Regions from separate parts of the Mycolicibacterium phocaicum genome, predicted to be linked through region 3. Evidence: predicted binding sites of a transcription regulator. Region 3 holds the regulator's gene; each other region holds the start of a gene.
The links. Region 3 encodes LexA, which represses DNA repair genes until DNA is damaged. Its sites were predicted from a motif close to CGAACANNTGTTCG; they were not measured.
Positions count from the first base shown of each region.

Region 1: the regulator LexA is predicted to act here: its motif matches at 2,094-2,107, upstream of G6N46_RS27765 (HNH endonuclease signature motif containing protein).
Region 2: the regulator LexA is predicted to act here: its motif matches at 2,643-2,656, upstream of G6N46_RS02505 (HNH endonuclease signature motif containing protein).
Region 4: the regulator LexA is predicted to act here: its motif matches at 1,515-1,528, upstream of G6N46_RS12120 (DUF222 domain-containing protein).

Region 1 covers NZ_AP022616.1:5,764,417-5,769,792, forward strand. Annotated here, with positions in the region: gene G6N46_RS27760 (cutinase family protein) at 1-374, opposite strand, end outside; gene G6N46_RS27765 (HNH endonuclease signature motif containing protein) at 683-2,089, opposite strand; gene G6N46_RS27770 (TetR/AcrR family transcriptional regulator) at 2,271-2,888, shown strand; gene G6N46_RS27775 (DoxX family protein) at 2,894-3,244, shown strand; gene G6N46_RS27780 (sulfite exporter TauE/SafE family protein) at 3,248-3,982, opposite strand; gene G6N46_RS27785 (cysteine hydrolase family protein) at 4,045-4,704, opposite strand; gene G6N46_RS27790 (aldehyde dehydrogenase family protein) at 4,840-5,376, shown strand, end outside.
Region 2 covers NZ_AP022616.1:517,346-522,721, reverse strand. Annotated here, with positions in the region: gene G6N46_RS02515 (Rv0313 family protein) at 1-391, shown strand, start outside; gene G6N46_RS02510 (hypothetical protein) at 486-908, shown strand; gene G6N46_RS02505 (HNH endonuclease signature motif containing protein) at 1,235-2,638, opposite strand; gene G6N46_RS02500 (SRPBCC family protein) at 2,805-3,266, opposite strand; gene G6N46_RS02495 (NlpC/P60 family protein) at 3,618-4,187, shown strand; gene G6N46_RS02490 (ATP-binding cassette domain-containing protein) at 4,253-5,376, opposite strand, start outside.
Region 3 covers NZ_AP022616.1:1,261,004-1,266,379, reverse strand. Annotated here, with positions in the region: gene G6N46_RS06170 (LGFP repeat-containing protein) at 1-1,537, shown strand, start outside; gene lexA (transcriptional repressor LexA) at 1,604-2,293, opposite strand; gene G6N46_RS06160 (LysM peptidoglycan-binding domain-containing protein) at 2,544-3,017, shown strand; gene nrdR (transcriptional regulator NrdR) at 3,129-3,593, shown strand; gene G6N46_RS06150 (alpha/beta fold hydrolase) at 3,600-4,622, opposite strand; gene G6N46_RS06145 (proteasome assembly chaperone family protein) at 4,667-5,376, opposite strand, start outside.
Region 4 covers NZ_AP022616.1:2,535,511-2,540,886, forward strand. Annotated here, with positions in the region: gene G6N46_RS12110 (beta-ketoacyl-ACP synthase III) at 1-364, shown strand, start outside; gene G6N46_RS12115 (acyl-ACP desaturase) at 366-1,277, opposite strand; gene G6N46_RS12120 (DUF222 domain-containing protein) at 1,532-2,452, shown strand; gene G6N46_RS28665 (hypothetical protein) at 2,457-2,666, shown strand; gene G6N46_RS12125 (hypothetical protein) at 2,638-2,868, shown strand; gene G6N46_RS28265 (2Fe-2S iron-sulfur cluster-binding protein) at 2,865-3,137, opposite strand; partial or broken gene G6N46_RS12135 (oxygenase MpaB family protein) at 3,137-4,496, opposite strand; gene G6N46_RS12140 (TetR/AcrR family transcriptional regulator) at 4,609-5,160, shown strand; gene G6N46_RS12145 (aldehyde dehydrogenase family protein) at 5,230-5,376, opposite strand, start outside.

The sequences.
Region 1 (5,376 bases), 4.5 Mb from region 3:
GGTGGCATGGGAGCCGGCACCTCAGCGGCGGAGATTCCGTCAGGAATGGTGCCCGCGGTGACGAAGCCGGCAACCGCGGCGCCCTGCGAGAACCCGCCGAGCACCATCTTGGTCCGCGGACAGGCTGCCGCGGTCGTCACGATTTGCCTACGGGCATCGCGGATTCCGTCGACGGCGGTGGGGAAGTCGGTTGTCGCGGGATAGTCGACCGCATATACGTCAAGGGTTTTCGGGCTGATGGCGGTACGCAGTGAATTGATGAACGCCGTCCCGACCCCGCCAGGTCCCGGCGCTTCGTCGGTACCACGGGCGAAGACGACCTGGGCGTCGGGGCAGTCGGCTGCATGTGCTGCCAGTGGGAGCGCTGCGGACATCAATCCTGGTGGTAGCACCAGGATTGCGACCAGACTTCTGATTCGGCTTTTGCTTTTGCTTGGCCTCACCGGTCCATGCTGACACATCGGCATCTCGTCCGCGCGTTAGCTGAGCTCGGCGCGTTCAAATCGTGACATACCAAAAGTCCGTTATTGCGTTTCGGCGGTGACGAATTCGGCGATCGCGTTCCGTATCTGTTGCGGGCCAAGGCTTGCCGGCATCCGTCTGTGCAGGCAGCGTCCGCGGCGCGTGCGGTACTGCCGCCGTGGTTGGTCGGCGTGGGCTTCCGGCGTCGTTGGGTGCCGGGTCAGCTTGTGGGACTGTCGCTTTCACCGTCGTCACCATCTCCGCCCTTGGGTGGGTAGAGCGTCGGGTGGTGATACTGGTTCGTCCTGGGTTGGCCGACATCGAGCAGTGGTGGTGGGGTCCAGTGGGTGCGGCCGTCGGGGCCCATGGTGGTGGTCCAGCCGCCGGTGTCGACGAGGCGGTTGTCGCGGCCGCAGGCCAGGGTCATGGTGTCGATGTTGGTCAGTCCGTCATCGCGCCAGTTGGTGAGGTGATGGGCCTGGCTGCGGGAGGCGGGGGCGGTGCAGTTGGGTCGGGTGCAGCCGTGGTCGCGCCCGAACAGTGCGAGGCGTTGGGCGGTGCTGGCGGTGCGGGCTGCCCGGCCGAGATACAGGGGTTGGCCGGTGTGCTCGTCGAAGACGGCGAGGTAGTTGTCCGAGCCCTGGGCCGCCATCCGGATCAAATCCCTGATCGGGAGCTTGGTGCCGGTGTGCGTGAGCGCCATCCCGGCACGCTTCTCCAGGTCGGTGACGGTGCAGTTGGCGACCACCGCGACGGGGAACCCGTTGTGCACCCCCGAGGTCCCGGTGGCGAGCATCATCCGGCCCACGAACGTGAAGGCGTCGTACTGGCGCTGCGCGAGGGTGCGGGTATCCGCGTCGATCTGCTCTTGAGTGGGTGTGCCGGAGTAGCAGGGGTGTGGGTCGGCGGGGTTGCACATGCCGGGGGCGGCGTACTTGTCGAACAACACTTCCCAGTAGGCCCGCCCTTCGGGGTCGAGTTGGGCGGTGACGTCGGTGCGTCCGTCGGGCCGCTGCTTACCCATCACGAACGAGCGTTTCGGGTCGGGCTCGTTGTCGTCGGGTTCGGGCCCGTCCTGATCCAGCCGATACAACAAGTCCGCCGCGAATTTGCGGAGGTCTTCGGGGGTTTTGACCCTCGCATCGGCCACCAGATCCGCCTCACACTGGGCGAGGGTGATCGGGTCGGCCGCCCACAGCGGCAGCTTGCCGAAGAACCAGGTGATCACCGCGATGTGCTCGGCATTGATCGCACCGTCAGCCAGGGCGGCGGCGACCAGTTCCCACACCGGACCGAGCGGCTCGCCCGTGATGGCCGAGCGCGGGCCCAAATTATCCGTGTCGCGGACCCGGCGGCGGGCTTCCTCCCGGCTGATCCGCAACCGCACATGCAGGACTTCGGGCCAATCCTTGGCCCCGATCTCTTTGGCGGTGGCTTGGGTTTGGGCGGCGGCCAGGATCTGGTGATCGACGGCCTCGGCCGCACACTTAAGGGTTTCGCGGCGGGACTGCACCTCCAACAATGTCCGCACATCCAGGCCGGTGTAGTCCAGGGCTGCGAGCCCGGCCTGCGCAGCCTCGTAGGCGGCGTAGGCCTCCTCGACGGCGGCTGGATCGGTCATTCCCATGCATCGAACACTAGTTCGAAGGTCCGACAAGAAACCGCGGTTTGGGACGCCTGTGCCGAAAGTGACCAATGAGGTCAAATAGTTTGCCCGGCCAGATGATCCGCCTCGTCGAGGTCGTATGCCAGGGCCTGTCGCCTGAGGTCGACTTGACGTTCAGATGTCCGCACTGCATCATTTGAACATGTTCACTGAACACGTTCAGTCGAGAGCCGCGGCACGCGATGAGACTCGCGCGAAAGTGCTCTCGTCGGCCGAACGGCTCTTCCGGCAACAGGGTTTCGCCGCGACGACCGTCCGGCAGATCGCCACCGATGCCGGTGTCAGCACTGGCACGGTGATGGGGGTCGGCGATAAGGACGGGTTGCTCATCGAGGTGTTCGACGAGTGGATCGGCGCCGTGCACCGTGACCGTCAAAGTGGCGGGGGAACGCAGGATTCGTTGACCCCCGAGGGCGCGGTCGACGCCGTGATCGGATTGCTCGCACCGTTTCTCCGGTACTTCGTCGAGGATCCTGCGTTGTCTCGGCAGTACTCGTCGATCATCGTCCGCGGCACCCATGAGTCGGCGATCTTCCGCGACCTCGCCGTCGCACTCGTCGCCGAACTGCGGAATGTGCTGGCGTGCGCCGGACTGCCCGATGCTGCTGCGGAGCGCGCGGCCCGGGTCGTCTACTTCGCCTACCTCGGCATCGTCATGACCGGTGGCAACCACGCCTCGGGTGGCGCGTCGGTGCCAGACCAGCTGCGCGACGTCGTCCGTTGCGTCATCCACGATTCAGTACAAGGAGATGAGCAGTGACCGGAATTCCGCACTACTGGTGGCCCACCGCGATCTTGGCGGCGGCGCTCTTCGGTGATGCCTTGATGTCGATCCGCCCGCCGCAATTCATCCGCGGATGTCTTGAGGGAGTGCGTCTTCCGGAGGATTGGTGGTGGGTGCTGATCGTCGTCAAGCTGCTCGCCGTGGCGGGACTGCTGGCCGGCCTGAAGTATCCCGGCATCGGGGTGGCGGCCAACGCCGGCGTGATCGTCTACTTCCTGTGCGCGGCCTATGCGCACTACCGCGCGAATTTTCTCAAGCAGGAATTCTGGCTCAATTGCCTTGGCATGCTTGGACTCTCGGTCGGCGTCTTCGTGCTGTCGTACGTGATATGACGGCTACCGGAGCATCATGACGGTGAACGCGATGACACTGACCACGACGATGCAGGCGCGTAAGGCGTTGGGGGGCAGGCGGCGTCCGATCTTCGCCCCGATGTAGCCGCCGATGGTCGAACCGACGGCCAGCAGCAGCGCCGGTAGCCACGCTACCTGGCCGACGACGATGAAGATGATGGCCGCGACCGAATTGACCAATCCCACAGAGATGTTCTTCACGCCGTTGAGGCGCTGCAGATCTTCTGACACGAACAATCCGAACAGGGCCATCATGATGATGCCTTGCGCCGCACCGAAATAGCCGCCGTACACCGCACACCCGAACACGCCCGCGTACAGCGGCGCGGCATGGTCGGTGGACCGCGGCGCGCCGCGGCGCGCATCGAGCGCGCGGCGCAACACGGGCTGCACCAGGACCAGTGCGCCGGCCAGCAGGATCAGCCACGGTACGACTGCGGTGAATGCGCCGGGCGGCAGTTTGAGCAGCAACACCGCGCCGACTATCGCCCCAGCCAGTGAGACCACGCCGAGCCGGAGGATGCGGGGGCCCTGGCCGCCGAGCTCGTGCCGGTAGCCGTAAGCGCCGGTGAAGTTGCCCGGCACCAGTCCCACGGAATTCGACATGTTGGCGACCAGCGGTGGGTAACCGACGGCCATCAGTACAGGGAAGGTGATCAGGCTGCCGGAGCCGACCACGGCGTTGATCACTCCCGCGGCGATGCCGGCCAGCAGCACCGCGGTGATCGCGAGGGCGGTCAGGGGCGCGTCTTACTGTGCGGTCTCACCCCGTGAATTCTTCACTGGCGTTCCTGTGAGGTTGCAGCGGCCTGGAAGAACTGCTCGACATCGGCGGTGGTCAGGGTCTCGACGCCGATCAGCGCCAGGTCGGCGAGCCGCTCGGGCGTCACCTGCGAGGTGGCGTCGGTGACCAGCGCGGCGCGGAAGTCCCGCTCGGAGGCGTCGAACAGGGTGGCGCGCGGACAGTTGGGCAGGTTGCAGCCGGCCACCACGACGGTGTTGACGGCGAGGTCGCGCAGATGCTCTTCCAGCGCCGTGCGGTAGAACGCCGACCACCGTGGTTTGAACATGACGACCTCGCCCGCCGCCACGTGCTGGACGCCGCCCGCGAGTAGCGAGTCGTAGTCGAGGGGATGTGCCAGCAGTTCCCCGGGTACCGCGGCTCCGTCGGTGTGCGGGGCGGCGATCTGCTTCCCGGACTCGATGGCGGCCCGGCGTGGTGGGTCGGCATCGCTGCCGCCGGGGACGTACAGCCGCACGATGTGCACGATCGGCCGGTGCGCCGCGCGGAACGCCGCGAGCAGCCGGGCCATCGCGGGCACCCGCTCGCCGGTGCCGTCGACTTGCGACGGGCCCGAGACGAAATCGTTCTGCACGTCGATCAGCACCAGGGCGCTGCGTGCCAGGTCAGGGGAGGTGTAGTCGTGGCCGGCAGACACAGCTGCGATCTTTCCAGACAACCTGCCGACGTGAGCCACTCTTGACGACCTGATCGCGGCAATGCTAAGCAACTGCACAGCATTTGTTGCGTGCCCACCCCGGGGCGCGCGCTCGCTGACGATGAGAGGCACGCGATGACGCTGCAGTCGGTCTTGGAGGACATCCAGAAGCGCCCGGGTACGGGTGAGCTCATCCCGATCATCGATCCGGTGAGCGAAGAGCAGATCGGCGAGTTCACCGATTGCGGACCCGAGTTCGTCGATGAGGCCGTCGCCCGCGCCAAGTCATCCTTCGAGGCCGGCGTGTGGTCCGGGCTGCCCGGCCGGGAACGCGCCAAGATCCTGTGGCGCATCGCCGACCTGATCGACGAGCACACGGCTGAGTTCGCGGCCATCGACTCGGCCAACACCGGCATGATGAAGATGCAGTCCGAGCTCGTTGTGCCGACGTGCGCCGAGTTCTTCCGCTACTACGCCGGCTGGTGTTCCAAGATCAACGGCACCGCCTACGACATCCGCACCAGCGGTATCGCCTCGGACGCCTACGTCGATCAGCACGGTTACACGCTGCGTGAGCCGTACGGTGTCGTCGGCCTGATCTTCCCGTGGAACGGCCCCATCTTCAACGCCTGCGCCAAGATCGCCCCGGCGCTGGCCGCGGGCTGCAGCAGC
Region 2 (5,376 bases), 740 kb from region 3:
GTTCGGCATCGATCCCGAAGAGTTCGATCGCGTCCTTCGCGAGACGGGCGAGGGCATCCGCGGCGTGTTCGACCGCCTGGGCCGCGGCGCCGCGTGGGCCAACGTGGTGAACGACCTGACCCGGACACCGCGGCACGCCACGCAGCCGGAGACCACCGGCGAAACGGGCGACGGCGTCTGGGTGGTGTACACCGTGGCCGCGGACGGCGGTGCGCACGTCGAGGAGGTCTACCCCTCGGAGCTGGAGGCCTTGCGCGCCAACAAGAACAACACCGACCCCAGCCGCAAGGTCCGGTTCCTGCCGTACGGCATCGGGGTGAGCGTCTTGGATGCGCCCGAACAGAGCGGACCGCCCCAGGACGATCAGACGGCGCGGCACGAACCCTACTGATATTGACCTGCCGACAATATCCCCGGCGACGCGGCTGACACGCTACGCTTTGCCACATTGTCGTGTGGCAGTAGTGCGAGGGGAGATGACCAGGATGTTTCGGGTACTGACGGTGGCCGCAGCGATCGCCGGAACCGCCATCGGGCTGGCTCCGTTCGCGAGCGCCGATCCGGCACTGGGCGGCAGTGACGATCCCGGCCGCTACCCCACCGACGTCCCCGGCATGAACTACCAGGCGGTCAACGGCGCGCCGTGCGACAACCACGACATCTTCATCTTCGGCCGCGGTCCCGGCGGCGCATCGATGGCCTGCCACTGGATTCCCAACCAGTGGCCGCCGGTCGACACCGGATTCTGGGGCTACTCCTATGCAATCCAGGGCGTGAAGGACATCGGGTCTCCGTGCCCCGGCCCGCAGACCGCAGCCCAGGCTCCTGACGGTCGCCCACTGCTGTGCCTCGGCCCGCAGGGCTGGCAGCCCGGTTTCAAGACCGGTGACGGCTTCTTCCCGAGCTGACCGCCTCCGGGCCTGACCACCTCCGGGCCTGACCGGTTCGGCGCCTGACCACCGCCCGACCGGAGCGGCACCTGACCACGCCACCCGGCCTGATCACCACACCGCACACTCAGCGCTGGTGACGTGCGTCGGCTTCCTACCTCTGGCAGTAATGCGTAGCCAATTCGGCTGCAACGCAACATTTTCGCCTCTCGTGGTTGTCGTCATCCGCTGGTAGTCGGTGGCGCCGCGCAGCGTGTTGCCGCAGTCCCGCGGCTCACGCGACGGGACCGCCCGCCCCTGCCAAGACGCGCGCAGGCCCGGCGCGACCAGCTCAGCGCGCCGTATCACCTTGCGGGACTGTCACTTTCGCCGCCCTCGTCGCCACTCTCAGCCGGGTAGAGCTTCGGGTGGTGATACTGATTCGTCCTGGGTTGGCCGACGTCGAGCAGTGGTGGTGGGGTCCAGTGGGTGCGGCCGTCGGGGCCCATGGTGGTGCTCCAGCCGCCGGTGTCGACCAGGCGGTTGTCGCGGCCGCAGGCCAGGGTCATGGTGTCGACGTTGGTCAGGCCGTCATCGCGCCAGTTGGTGAGGTGGTGAGCCTGGGAGCGCGAGGCCGGGGCGGTGCAGTTCGGGCGGGTGCAGCCGTGGTCCCGGCCGAACAGTGCGAGGCGTTGGGCGGTGCTGGCCGTGCGGGCCGCCCGGCCCAGATAGAGCGGCTGGCCGGTGTGCTCATCGAACACCGCCAGGTAGTTGTCCGACCCTTGGGCCGCCATCCGGATCAAATCCCTGATCGGAAGCTTGGTGCCGGTGTGCGTGAGCGCCATCCCGGCACGCTTCTCCAGGTCGGTGACGGTGCAGTTGGCGACCACCGCGACCGGGAACCCGTTGTGCACCCCCGAGGTCCCGGTGGCGAGCATCATCCGGCCCACGAACGTGAAGGCGTCGTACTGGCGCTGCGCGAGGGTGCGGGTATCCGCATCGATCTGCTCTTGGGTCGGGGTACCCGAGTAGCAGGGGTGTGGGTCGGCGGGGTTGCACATGCCCGGGGCGGCGTACTTGTCGAACAACACCTCCCAGTAGGCCCGCCCTTCGGGGTCGAGTTGGGCGGTGACGTCGGTGCGCCCGTCGGGCCGCTGCTTACCCATGACAAACGAGCGTTTCGGGTCGGGCTCGTTGTCGTGGGGTTCGGGCCCGTCCTGATCCAGCCGGTATAACAAGTCCGCCGCGGCGCGGCGCAGGTCTTCGGGGGTTTTTACCCGAGCGTCGGCCACCAGATCCGCCTCACACTGGGCGACGGTGATCGGGTCGGCCGCCCACAGCGGCAGCTTGCCGAAGAACCAGGTGATCACCGCGACGTGCTCGGCATTGATCGCACCGTCAGCCAGGGCGGCGGCGACCAGTTCCCACACCGGACCGAGCGGCTCCCCGGTGATGGCCGAGCGCGGGCCCAAATTGTCCGTGTCGCGGACCCGGCGGCGGGCTTCCTCCCGGCTGATCCGCAACCGCACATGGAGCACCTCCGGCCAATCCTTGGCCCCGATGTCCTTGGCGGTGGCTTGGGTTTGGGCGGCGGCCAGGATCTGGTGATCGACGGCCTCGGCCGCACACTTAAGGGTTTCGCGGCGGGACTGCAACTCCAACAATGTCCGCACATCCAGGCCGGTGTAGTCCAGGGCTGCGAGCCGGGCCTGCGCAGCTTCGTAGGCGGCGTACGCCTCCTCGACGGCGGCTGGATCGGTCATTCCCATACATCGAACACTAGTTCGAAGGTACGACAAGAAATGGCCTGGAATGTGACGCTAGTTACCCACTGTGACCAGTGCAAACAAAGTGACCAAAGTTTTTCGCGTAGCCCGTGTGCGCTGCTGCCGATGCGCCGCCGGCGACACCTGAACAACCGTCATCCCAGCCCGATCAGGTCGAACCTGACTCGAAATGGTGCCGAATGGCCGCCAGCATCGCCGCGTGCGCTTTCTCCGCCTGCGCAGCAGTAAAGGCAATGAGCGGCCGCGGCGCTTCTATATGTACTGCCTCGGTGACGGCGGTCCCGGCGCCGGCGGGTGCGAACGTGACAGTGCCAACGAGCCGCACACGCGGAAATTGGCGCGCCTCGGTGTGCACGACGCCGTCGGGCGCGATCAGCACCGTGGCGCGATAGGTCACGCCCATCCTGAACGGGCCGAGTGAGATGCGGTCGCGAACCCGGTACTCCCGGCAGCGGCCCTGCGCGTCCTGCCGATCGGCCAGACAATCCACCGCCACGACGAGTGGATGGACCAGCTTCATGTTCGCCAGATCTGTATAGAAGGTGCGGACGTCGTCCGGTGCCGCCGGCACCTCTTCCCTCAGCTCGAACCGGGACCGCGACAGCCACATCGAACCACCGTAACTTGACCGTTTCAGATGGTCAGACGGTGTCGGTCGAATCGGCGGCATGACCTGCCGGAGCGCAGGCCGAAATCGGCGCCAAAACCGCGCAAACGCCGCGCAGGGGCGTTTTGGAATTAGCTGGTCACGACCTCGCAACGACCGTCACGACCTTGCATTTGCGCAAAAGCTGTGTATGGCAGTATGTTTTGTGCATTCACCTGCGAATACTCGAAATCGCCTCTGCCCCAACATGATGCGAATAAACCGGGGTGTAACGCACACCACAGGATTCGCGAAACGTGATGGCAGCCACAGTATTTTGACCGTCGCGATTTTCCGTTGCTAGCGTTCGTCGTCATGTTTGCTATTGCGACCGCATCGCTGCTGGCTTTGGTCAACCAGGTTTCGGGTACGCCGTACATCTCCGGTGGAGACACGGCACGCGGCACCGACTGCTCCGGACTGGCCTCCTGGGTGGCCAACGCGGCCACCGGCCGTCCCGTCTACGGCAACCGGTTCAACACCGGCAACGAAGAGGCCGCACTGCGGGCCCGTGGCTTCCTGCCCGGCACCGCCCCCGGCGCCCTGAACATCGGCTGGAACGGCGGCCACACGGCCGTGACGCTGCCGGACGGCACCCCGGTGTCGAGTGGTGAGGGCGGCGGCGTCCGCGTCGGTGGCGGCGGCGCCTTCCAGCGCCAGTTCACCCACCACATGCACCTGCCCATGGCGCCTGGTGAGGACATCCCCGCCGATCTGCCCCTGGACGGCCCTCTGGACGCACCGCTGGCGCCTCCGGCCGGTCCGGCCGACCTCCCGGCCCCGGAGATCATCGAAGCCGCCAATTTTGCGCCCGCCCCCGAGGCCCCGGCGCCGGCTCCCGAGGCTCCCGCTCCGGCCCCTGAGGGCCCGGAGATGCCCGTCTGACCGTTCTACGACCCCTCTGTTTCACAGTCAGGGCTGCGACCGATCACCGGCCGCAGCCCTGACTGCTATTTGACGTAGTCGGCCAGGTGCGATCCGGTCAGCGTCTTGCCGGCCGCGACCAGATCTGCCGGCGAACCCTCGAAGATCACCCGGCCGCCGTCGTGACCTGCGCCGGGACCCAGGTCGATGATCCAGTCGGCGTGCGCCATGACGGCCTGGTGATGTTCGATGACGATGACAGATTTGCCGCCATCGACCATCCGATCCAACAACGCCAGCAGCTGCTCGACATCGGCCAGGTGCAGGCCGGTGGTCGGCTCGTCCAGGATGTAGACGTCGCCCTTCTCCCCCATCTGCGCGGCGAGCTTGAGTCGTTGCCGCTCGCCGCCGGACAACGTCGTCAGTGGCTGTCCGAGGGTGAGGTAGCCAAGCCCGACGTCGACCATCCGGGCGAGGATTTTCTGGGCGGCCGGCACGTTTGCGTCACCGCCCGAGAAGAACTGCTCCGCATCGGCGACGGGCATGGCCAGCACTTCGGCGATGTTCTGCCCGCCGAGGGTGTATTCGAGCACCGACGCGCCGAACCGCCGGCCTTCGCACTCTTCGCAGCGCGACTCCACGGTGGCCATCACCCCCAGATCGGTGTAGATGACGCCGGCGCCGTTGCACGCCGGGCAGGCGCCTTCCGAATTCGAGCTGAACAGTGCGGGTTTGACGTCATTGGCCTTCGCGAACGCCTTGCGGATGTGGTCGAGCAGTCCGGTGTAGGTGGCCGGGTTGCTCCGTCGCGATCCCCGGATCGGCGCCTGATCGATGGTGACGACGCCGTCGCGCCCGGCCACCGAACCGTCGATCAGGGAGCTCTTGCCCGAGCCTGCCACGCCCGTGATCACGGCGAGCACGCCGAGCGGGATGTCCACGTCGGCGTTCTGCAGATTGTTGGTATCGGCACCGCGAATCTCCAACGCGCCGTTGGCCTCTCGCACCGAATCCTTCAGCGCCGCCCGGTCATCGAGGTGCCGGCCGGTGATGCTGCCGCTGCCGCGCAGCCCCTTCACCGTGCCTTCGTACACCACCTGGCCACCGCCCGAGCCCGCCTCGGGGCCGAGGTCGACGACGTGGTCGGCCATCGCGATCACTTCCGGCTTGTGTTCGACGACCAGTACGGTGTTTCCCTTGTCCCGCAACT
Region 3 (5,376 bases):
CCTCGGAGACGAGCAGGGTGCCCAGTACAAGGTCGGCGACGGCGTGGCACAGAACTTCGCCGGCGGCACCATCTTCTATTCACCGGCGACCGGTGCGCACGCGATCACCGGCGACGTACTGGCCAAATACCGCGCGGCCGGCGGCCCGCAGGGCGATCTCGGATTCCCGGCGAGCAACGAGACCGACGGCGGCATCTCGCCCACGAGCCGCATCGCCACGTTCGCCGCCGCCGACAACCCGGCGATCTTCTGGACGCCCGAGCACGGCGCGTTCGTCGTCCGCGGCGCGATGAACGCGGCGTGGGACAAGCTCGGTGGCGCGACCGGCAAGCTCGGCGCGCCGACCGCCGATCAGACCGTCAGCGGCGACGTCGTCAGCCAGAAGTTCACGGGCGGTTCGATCTCGTGGAACAAGTCCAGCCGTGCGTTCAGCACCGAGCCGGCAGAACTGGCGTCGCAGTTGGGCGGCCTGCAGGTACCCAGTGTCGATCTGCCGGGCGGGGTGACCTCGCAGTCCGACGAGGCCGGCAAGTGGTACCAGTTCCACTGGTGGTGGTTGCTGGCGATCATCCCGCTGCTGCTCGTCGTGGTCGGCATCGTGATCGCGTCGCTGCTGCGGCGCCGGCGGCACGCCGGACCGGACGCCGTCGACGATCAGGACGCGTACGACTACGACGACCACGAGCTCGGCGACGGGGAGTACGGCGACCCGCAGTATGCGGACGGCGGTGTCGACAGTGAGTACGGCGACGAGTTCGCGGCCGAGGACCAGCAGTTCGACGGCCCGCACGGCGGGCCCGCGTTCCAGAGCAACCCGGACGTCATCGACACCGCGCCGACGGTGTACCCCGATTTCACGGCCGAGCAGCCCGCCGACGAGCCCGCCGACGGTGAGGCGGACGCCGATGCCGATGCCGAGGCGCAAGCCGAGCTCGACGCCGAGCCGGTCGACGCGGCCGAACCCTACGAGCCTGAGCCGCAGGCGAGCGGCGACGACGGCGACCGCGAACCCGCCGACGAACCGACGGCCTCGGTGCAACTCCCGGATGCGTTGCGTCGTGGTGGCGCGGCGGCGGGCCTGACCGCGGCCGGGTTGGCGGGCTTCGCCGGACTTCGGCCCCGGGACCCCGCCGACCGTGTCTGGGCTGCGCCGGCCGAGGACCAGGAGACCGAGGACCAGGCTGACGAGCGTGCGTCCGAGCCCGAGGAACAGGTGGCCGAGGCCGAGACGCCGGAGGTTTCGGAGGCGGAACCGGCAGCCGAGGCTCCTGTGGACGAGGCGCCTGCGGAGGACGCCGTCGCGGCCGGTCCGGCCAGCGGCCGGCACCATGCGCTGGGGGCCGAGGAACCCGAGACCGCGCAGATGTCGTTCCGCGTCGCGACCGGTGCGGAGCCGCCAGAGGGCTACGGCATCAAGGCCAATACCGAGTCGGGTTTGTACTGGGTGCCGGGATCTCCCGGGTATGACGAAGCGCCCGTCCAAATCTGGTTTGCCAGTGAGGAATTCGCGGTCACCAACGGGTTCATCCGCGGCTGACCGGAGTCATGACTGAGCCCCGCTGCGAGCGACTGCAGCGGGGCTCATCTCTAGGTCTGGCAGCCCTCAAATCTTGCGGATGACGGTCACGACCTTGCCGAGGACGACCGCGTCGTTGCCCGGGATCGGGTCGAACGCCGGGTTGTGCGGCATCAGCCACACCTGGCCCTTGGTGCGCTTGAAGGTCTTCACCGTGGCCTCACCGTCGATCATCGCTGCGACGATGTCCCCGTTGTCGGCCACGTTCTGCTGCCGCACGACGACCCAGTCGCCGTCGCAGATCGCGGCGTCGATCATCGACTCGCCGACCACCTTCAGAAGGAACAACGAGCCCTCACCCACGAGTTCGCGGGGGAGCGGGAAGACGTCTTCGACGGCCTCTTCGGCAAGGATCGGGCCGCCGGCGGCGATCCGGCCGAGCACCGGCACGAACGTCGGTTCGGGCAGCGCGTCCGAACCGGAGACATCGGTTGTGATGGTGGCGCCCGTCGAGTCGTCCGCACCGCGCACGTCCACGGCGCGCGGGCGGTTCGGGTCGCGGCGCAGGTAGCCCTTCTTCTCCAGCGTGCGCAGCTGGTGGGCCACCGACGAGGTCGAGGTGAGGCCGACGGCGTCGCCGATCTCCCGGATGCTGGGCGGATAGCCGCGGGTGGTGACCGAGGTGCGGATGACGTCGAGGATGGTCCGCTGGCGCTCGGTGAGGCTGCTGGACCGTCCGCCTGGCTGGGTGTCCGGGGTATCGGTGCTGTCGCTCATGCAGACGAATCTAGCCCAGTGCGGACGATTCATCAAACATGTGTTCGAGATCGGGCGGGTCGGCGTGTCGCGGACGGATCTCGTCGTGACGTCGTGAAAGGGGCGGCGGAGTCGGCGAACGGAACTTGTCGGTGGGTCGTCGTATCGTTCGCAACAGTTCGATCACATGTTCTACCTTTCGAACATTTGGGCGATATAGTCGAACACAAGAGCGATCGAACCTATGTACGAACTCCTGAGAGGAACCGACATGACCGTCATCACCCGCGAATACCCGACCGACGTCGTCGTCCGCACCGTGCCTCGGCGTGGAGATGTGAATCCGCACCGCCAGGCCCGGCTGCGGCCGGCTGGTTCCCGTCCTGCGGGCGCGGCCTTCCGCCACCGCGGTACGGGAGTACTGACCTCCCGGGCCTCGCACCGTCGCAACCCGATCACGCCGTTGACCACGGTGATGCTGGCTCTGGTCGCGGCCGGGATCACGGTGTGGCTGGGCCTGGTGGCGCAGTTCGGCGAAGCTGTCCAGCCGACATCGTCGGCGGCCTCGGTGCCCGCACAGCTCGCGGTGGTCCGGGTGCAGACCGGGGAGTCCATTCAGCAGGTCGCCCGGCGCGTGGCGCCCGACGCGCCCGTCAGCGCCGTCGTCGACCGCATCAAGGAGCTCAACAAGCTGCCGTCGGTGGCACTGAACGCCGGTCAGACGCTGATCGCGCCGGTCGGCTGAGGACAGCCCGTGCGCACCTCGATCGGCACGGCGCCCGGCCGCGTCCGAGCGGCACGGGTAGGCTCAAGACCGTTCGAAACGGTCGATTGTCGGTGCGGCGAAGGAGCGGTGATGCACTGTCCGTTCTGCCGGCATCCGAACTCGCGTGTGGTCGATTCACGGGAAGCTGATGAAGGGCAGGCGATTCGGCGTCGCCGGTCATGCCCGGAATGCGGCCGCCGGTTCACGACGGTGGAAACTGCGGTCGTCGCGGTGGTCAAACGCAGCGGCGTCACAGAACCGTTCAGCCGGGACAAGGTGATCAAGGGCGTGCGGCGCGCCTGCCAGGGTCGGCAGGTCGACGACGATGCCCTGAACCAGTTGGCACAGAAGGTCGAAGATGCGGTGCGGGCCACCGGATCTCCCGAAGTGCCGAGCCATGAGGTCGGGCTGGCGATCCTCGGCCCTTTGCGTGACCTCGATGAGGTCGCCTATCTGCGGTTCGCCTCCGTGTACCGCTCATTCTCGTCCGCTGAGGACTTCGAACGCGAAATCGAGGCGCTGCGCGCGCACCGCGGCGTGACGTCGTCGGGCTGACTGCCGCTAGGTCGCGCTGCGTTCGTCGGTCTCCATCGCGTCGAGCACCGCGAACTTCGTATCCTGCGGGGCGTCGATCGATTTCGCGGTGACGCCGGTCTGCAGTAGGCCGCGCAGGGCATCGCGGTCGTACACCGACGGCGCGGTGGTGTCGATGAACTCCTCGACGAGCTTCACGAACCGATCGGGATCGTCATGAAATGGGAAATGGCCCGAGTTGTCGAAGAACTCGAGCCGAGAACCTGGCATCGCGGCATGGGCCAGCTCGCCATGAGCAGCCGGGATGACGGCATCGTGGGTGCCCCAAACCAATTGCACCGGAATGGCTTCGGTCAAATAACATCGATCCAGCATCGTGACCACCTGGCCCCGCCAGTCGACCACCGCACGCAGGGTCCGGGCAAAGGCGGACGAGGCCTTGGGTTCGGGCAGGTCGTTGAGGATCCGCAGCATGTTCGGCAGGTCGTGACCCAGACCGGTCGACCCGAGCAGCGCGCCGCCGAGACGTCCGGCGAGCTGAAGCGCGGGCAGCACCAACGGGATTCGCAACAGCGCCAGCGCTTCGGTGCCCAATGGCAGGGCCGCGAGCCGCAGCGCGATGTTCACGTCGCGGGTGACGCCGCCGGCACCCACCAGCACCAGGCGATCGATCAATTGCGGGAATTGATAGGCGAATTGCATGGCCACGCCGCCGCCCAGCGAATGGCCGACGACCGTTACCCGTTCGATGTCCAGCACGCTGAGCAGGTCCCGCATGCCGTTGGCGTACGCCGCCACCGAGTAGTCGGCGCGCGGTTTGTCGGACTGGCCGTGACCCAGCAGGTCTGGGGCGATCACGGTGAAGCGCTGCGCGAGGCGCGTCTGAACGGTCTCCCAGGTGGTGGAGTTGTCACCGATGCCGTGGATGAGCAGGATCGCCGGTCCCGAACCGGCTATCCGGTACGCCCGCCGGTAACCGTGGATGGTGCGGTATTCCAGCCGCGGCGTGACGTCGCGCACCGAGTGCAGGGTGGGCTTCCCATCGGACATCGTCCCAGCTCCTTCCCATCGTGTCGGCGGAGCCGACCGCGTGGTCAGTCGCCGACAGTGCCGTCGTCGCCGGCCTGGGGATCGGAGAATCCGTCGCCGGACTGTTCGGCGAGGAACTGCTCGAACTGTGCGCCGAGCTCGTCGCCGCTGGGTAGTTCCTCGTCACGTGCCAGCAACGACCGATTTTCCTGAGCAGCGACGAACGAATCGTACTGTTGTTCCAGTGCACTGACCACTTGAGCGACTTCGGCGCTGGCCTCCACCTGCTCACTGATCTTCGTGTACACCTCGGCGCCCGCCTCGGACAGCTCGTGGAGCGGGATCTGCAGCGATGCGATCCGCGAGACCTCGCCCAGCAGGGCCTCCGCGGCCGGCGGATACGCGGTTTGCGCCAGGTAGTGCGGCACGTGCACCGTGAAGCCCAGAGCTTCGTGGCCGTGCTGAATCATCCTGTACTCCAACAGGTTCGACACGCTGGCCGGAACCTGCACCTCGCCCACCCATGGCGTGTGATCAGCGATCAGTTCCTTGTTGCCCGCGTGTGCGGTCATGGTGACGGGCCGCGTGTGCGGCACCGCCATCGGGATGGCGCCCAGCCCGATGACCTGCCGGACCCCGAGCCGCTCGGAGAGCAGCCGCACCGCCGTGATGAATCGTTCCCAGCGCAGGTCCGGCTCCATGCCGGCCAGCAGCAGGAACGGCGTCCCGGCGGTGTCGTGCAACGCGTACAGATTCAACTCGGGGTCGTCGTACT
Region 4 (5,376 bases), 1.3 Mb from region 3:
ACCAAGGCCTTTCCTGCGCATGGAGGGTCAGACCGTGTTCCGCTGGGCAGCCTTCCAGATGGTCGACGTCGGCAAGCGCGCCATCGCGGCCGCGGGCCTGACGGTCGACGACATCGACGTGTTCATCCCCCACCAGGCCAACGGCCGGATCAACGAGTTGCTCACCAAGGGACTCGGACTCAGCCCGGAAACGGTTGTCGCCCAGGACATCCAGGACGCCGGCAACACTTCGGCCGCCTCGATTCCACTGGCGATGTACACCCTGCTGGACACCGGCGAGGCAAAGCCGGGCAGCGTCGCGCTACTGCTGGGGTACGGCGCAGGCCTGGCCTACGCCGCCCAGGTGATCCGGCTCCCCGGCTGAGTCATCCACCCACCGCGGCCAGCTTGCGCTTCTCCTCGTAGAACCGCGCCCGCTCGTCGAGCATCGCGAGGAACCCGACCAGTTCCTCACGCGCCTTCTCACCACGCGGCCCGAAGTCATTGCGCTCGAAGATGTTCCAGAAGCGCAGCACCGGCACCAGCACATCGTCGTGGTGGATGCGCAGATCGTAGATACCGGCCTTGGCGATGGTGAGCGCATTCTTCGCGAAGTCGGCCATACCCAGGCCCGGCATCGCGAAGTTGACGACTTCATCGCGGATGGCAACCATCGCGTCGTCCGGCGCGATGTCCAGGGCGGCATTCATCAGGTTGCGGTAGAAGACCATGTGCAGGTTCTCGTCAGCCGCGATGCGCGCCAGCAGCTGGTCGGCCAGCGGGCAACCCGAGGCCCGGCCGGTGTTGCGGTGCGAGACGCGCGTGGCCAGTTCCTGGAACGACACATAGGCCAGCACCGACAGCGCGCTGCGCTCTCCGGCGTCGTAGCCGGCGACGGTGTGCTCCATGCGAAGCCGTTCCAGGGCAACGGGATCGACGCCGCGAGTGACCACCAGGTAGTCCCGCAGCGCGATGCTGTGGCGACCTTCCTCGGCCGTCCACTGCCCGATCCAGGTGCCCCAGGCGCCGTCCCGGGAGAAGCGGGTGGCGATCTCGCGGTGATATGACGGCAGGTTGTCCTCGGTCAGCAGGTTGACGGTCAGGGCCGTCTTGGCGACCGGGTCCAGCGGCGAGTCCTCCGGCCGCCAGTCCTCGCCACCGAGGAACGCGAAGTCCCGCCCGCGGCTCCACGGCACGTAGTCGTGCGGGAACCATTCCTTCGCCATCTTGAGGTGCCGGTCGAGGTTCTGCGCGACGACGGGCTCCAGCTCGTACAGCACAGCTGCCTGGGTATCCATGGGTCAATCCCTTCATCGGTGGTCGGCGTCAGATCGTGAGCCTCACAAACCTACGGTACCGTAACCTACGGTACCGTAGGTTAGCGCTGGGTAGCCGGATCGTGACGAACCTGGACCGCGCGAGCCCGCCGCGGGAGCATGGCAGGCGACTCTTTCCGAAAAACTTTGGTCACTTTGTTTGCGCTGGTCACATTGGGTAACTAGGGCCACATTCGCCGCAGCTTCTTGTCGGTGCTTCGAACTATTGTTCGAATATGGACATCGCCGGCAGCGCTCTCATCGAGGAGGCGTACGCCGACCTCGACGCTGACGCCGCCCGGGTCGCGGAGCTCGATTACAGCGGGTTGAGTGTGCCGGAGTTGTTGGCGTTGCAGTCCCGGCGTGAACGTCTGAAGTGCGCTGCCGAGGCGGTCGATCACCGCATCCTGGCCGCTCTGGTCGCACAAACCGGCCCGAAAGACATCGGCGCGAAAAACTGGCCCGACGTCCTGCGGATCCGCCTGCACATCTCCGGCAAGGAAGCCCGCCGCCGGGTCCGGGACATGGAACACCTCGGCACGCGGGTCGGGTTGACCGGTGAGCCGTTGCCGCCCCGACGGCAGGAGGCGGCGCGGGCGCAAGCCGCGGGAGCGATCAACCCCGAACACGTCGAAGTCATCGGCAATTTCATGGCGAACCTGCCGGGCTGGGTCGATCCGGTGACTACCACTCAGAGTGAGCAGACGCTGGTGGCCCGGGCGCGACACCAGACCCCCGAGGAACTGCGGGCCGCGGCCAACAAACTGCTCTACGAACTCGACCAGGACGGCCCCGAACCCGACGACACCGAACGCGACCGCACACGGGGCATCACCCACGGTCGGCAACGATCCGATGGCACCAGCGAGGTGTCCGGCACGATGACCCCCGAAGCTCGGGCGTATTGGGATGCGATCTACGACAAGTACGCCGCGCCGGGGATGTGCAACCCGGCTGATGAGACGCCCTGCTACTCGGGGACACCGACCGCCGAGCAGATCGCCAATGACACCCGCACAGCCCATGCGCAGATGTGGGTGGCGCATGGGGGACGGGGTGGTGCACCTGCACTGTCACCATGCACGCACCCGGCCAAGCTCGCGCAGCCAGGCCCATCACATCACCAACTGGCGCGAGGACGGCCTGACCAATGTTGACACCATGACCCTGGCCTGCGGCTGTGATAACCGGCTGGTCGACACCGGCGGCTGGAGCACCACCATGGGCCCCGACGGCCGCACCCACTGGACCCCACCACCCCTACTCGATGTCGGCCAACCCCGAACCAACCAATACCACCACCCCACGCTCTACCCACCCGAGCGCGGAGACGCCGACGACGATGGCGAAACCGACAGTCCCGCAAGGTGATACGGCGCCAACGGCGCCGGAACGCCACGTCGACCAACCGCGGCGGCGGTACCGCGCGCGCCGCTACAAATCACCCGTTGACGAGGTGGTGAAGCTGCCCGCGCAAGCTGCCGGCGCGGGCGACGAATACGACGCTCTCCGGCCCGCGGCGCCGACCAAACCCGCCCAGAGCTCCGAGCTGGAGACCGAGGCGGCAGGCTAGAGATCGAGCACGATGTCCGCCCCGCCCACGGCCCGGGAGACGCACGGCATCATGAACCGACCCGCGGCCCGCTCCTCGTCGCTGAGAAAGCTGTCGCGATGGTCGATGTCGCCGGACAGGACCCGCGTCTGGCATGTGCCGCACAAACCGTTGTGGCACATGGAGTCCACTCGGACTCCGGCGGCGAGCAGTGCCTCCAAGACCGATTCGTCCTGCGCCACATGGATGGTTCTGCCCGTGCGACACAGGACGACGTCGAACGCCTCCACTAGCTCGCGGCAGCCTGGTGCGGCACCGGGCAACCCCCGCTCGCGGTCTCGTTGTGGTGGTCGTAGGGAGTACCGTGAATTCCCTTGCGGGCCGCCACGAATCGGGCGACTGCCAGCATCGAGCCCCACAGCGCAAGGTCGCTTTCGCGGGCGGCGGCTCGCGCCGTTGCGCCGGGGACACGGTCGAGCAGCCGCCGCAATCCCACATTGACGTTGACCAGTACCTTCGAAACTCCCATCCAGGGCCTGAGGTTGACGCCCGCCAGGCTCGTGCCACGCACCATCGCGTGGGCGAGATCGTCACCGCCGTAGTAGGCCAGCAGCCCGAGCAGTGGTGTAGCCAAGGCGCGCTTGATCGTTCCGGCCGCGCTCTGCCCGTCGATGGCGGCGCCGACCATGGTGTCCGTCCACTCCGACGGGCCACCGGCATACGCCACTGTGAAGTCCATGGCTTCGATGGCTTCGGCGGTATTCCTCGGGATGAGTTCCTCCGCCACCCCGAAGACGTGGGCGATGTAGGCCCAATACATCAGCGCCGCATCGAGATCCGCGCTGCTGCAGGGTGCGGCCGTGCGCATGATCGACAAGCAGAGGCTGCAGGCCGAAACTGATCGCCGCGTTCATCATCATCGCATTGGAGATCGGGTTGCCGTGATGGGCGAACTGTTCGTCACCCCAGGTCTGTCGCAACCCGGCACGCACCTGCGAGTGCATGAGCCGCACCCGCACGGTGTCCTTGAACGGTTCGGCCCAGCGTTCCAGCGCACCGGGGTAGGTCATATTCCGAAACCAGGCCAGAGTCTCCAGGTTGCGGCGGTAGAAATCGCTGACGAATCGACCCGTCTGCCCGGTGGCATAGGCGACTTCGTCGCCGACGAAGGTGCCGAAGGTGTCACCAGCGAACATGCCGACCTTGCCGGCCAGCGACGCGTCGATCCATAACCGCCGGCCGGCTTCCCACTGCTGCGGGTCGTACCAGGCCGGTGGGTTGTCCAGCTGGTTGAACAACGCGACCAACTCCGCGGGCGCGTTCGGCACCGCGTCGATACCGTGGTCGAGCGCCCGGTCCAGCATGGCGCGACCGTCGGCCATGCCCATCGCGCGGAACCGCGCGACGACGGCGTCCATCAGCTCGTCGCCCTGCCACAGGTGATCGACGAACAGATCGGTCCACGCCGTGGAACGGGGCACCTCACGGAATTCCATCCACGGCGTGAACAGCTGCCGGCGGGTGTAGGTCCACATCGGTTCGAAACGCAGGCGCGGCGGTGCGGGCCGCAGCGCCGCGCCGGGCCGCCAGTAGTAGTCATACGGATGCGAACCCGCCTTCACCGCGGCACTTTCTTTGCCAGAAGCCATGTTCAGAGCCTGACACGAGCTTTTACTCGCATACAATTCGCGTTGTGAGTGCCTCATGAGCAGCCCAATCGCGCATCCGCGGCGCAGTCCGCGACAAGAACGCTCGCGTTTGATGGTCTCCCGCATCCTCGATGCCGGCCGCACAGTGCTCATCCAGCACGGCTACGACGGCACCACCACCAACCTCATCGCCAAAGAGGCCGACATCAGTCCCGGATCGCTCTATCAGTACTTTCCGAATAAAGACGTCATCATCGCGGCCATCGTCGACGACTACACCGACGAGATCGCCCGCACCGTCACCACGCACCTGGTGGAACACGTCGGCAAGCCCGCGAAACTGGACACGATGCGCCAGACGCTCGCCGTGCTGCTCGACGCGATGAGTGAGCAACCCGAACTGTTACGGGCCATGATCGAGCACACCCCGCGGCTCGGACTGGGCAACAAGATCGTCGACTTCGAGCAGCGCGTCGGCGAACTCGCGCTCGCACACCTGCAGCTGCGGGACCAACGCCCCGAACATCCCAACACGGTCGTCTGGATCGCCGTCCGCGCGGTCGAACACCTGACCATCCGCTACGTGCTCGACCAGCCGCCCATCGACCACGACGAGTTCCTCGATGAACTCACGGCTCTCTTCGGCAGCTACGTCAGCCTCTGAGATCCGAAAAGCCGGCCTGCGGCTGACCACAGACCGGCTTTTCGGATCAACGACCCCCGGGGAAACCCATCAGCCCCGCAGCGCCGAGACGAAGATCGCGGGCAGCTTGGCCCAGCTCGGCTTGCCCGTGAACGCCGTGAGGAGCCGTCCGGTCGAGGCAGCCGTGCGGTTGTTGACGAACCACGGCGGCTTCGGCGAGATCGACAGCTCTCCCCC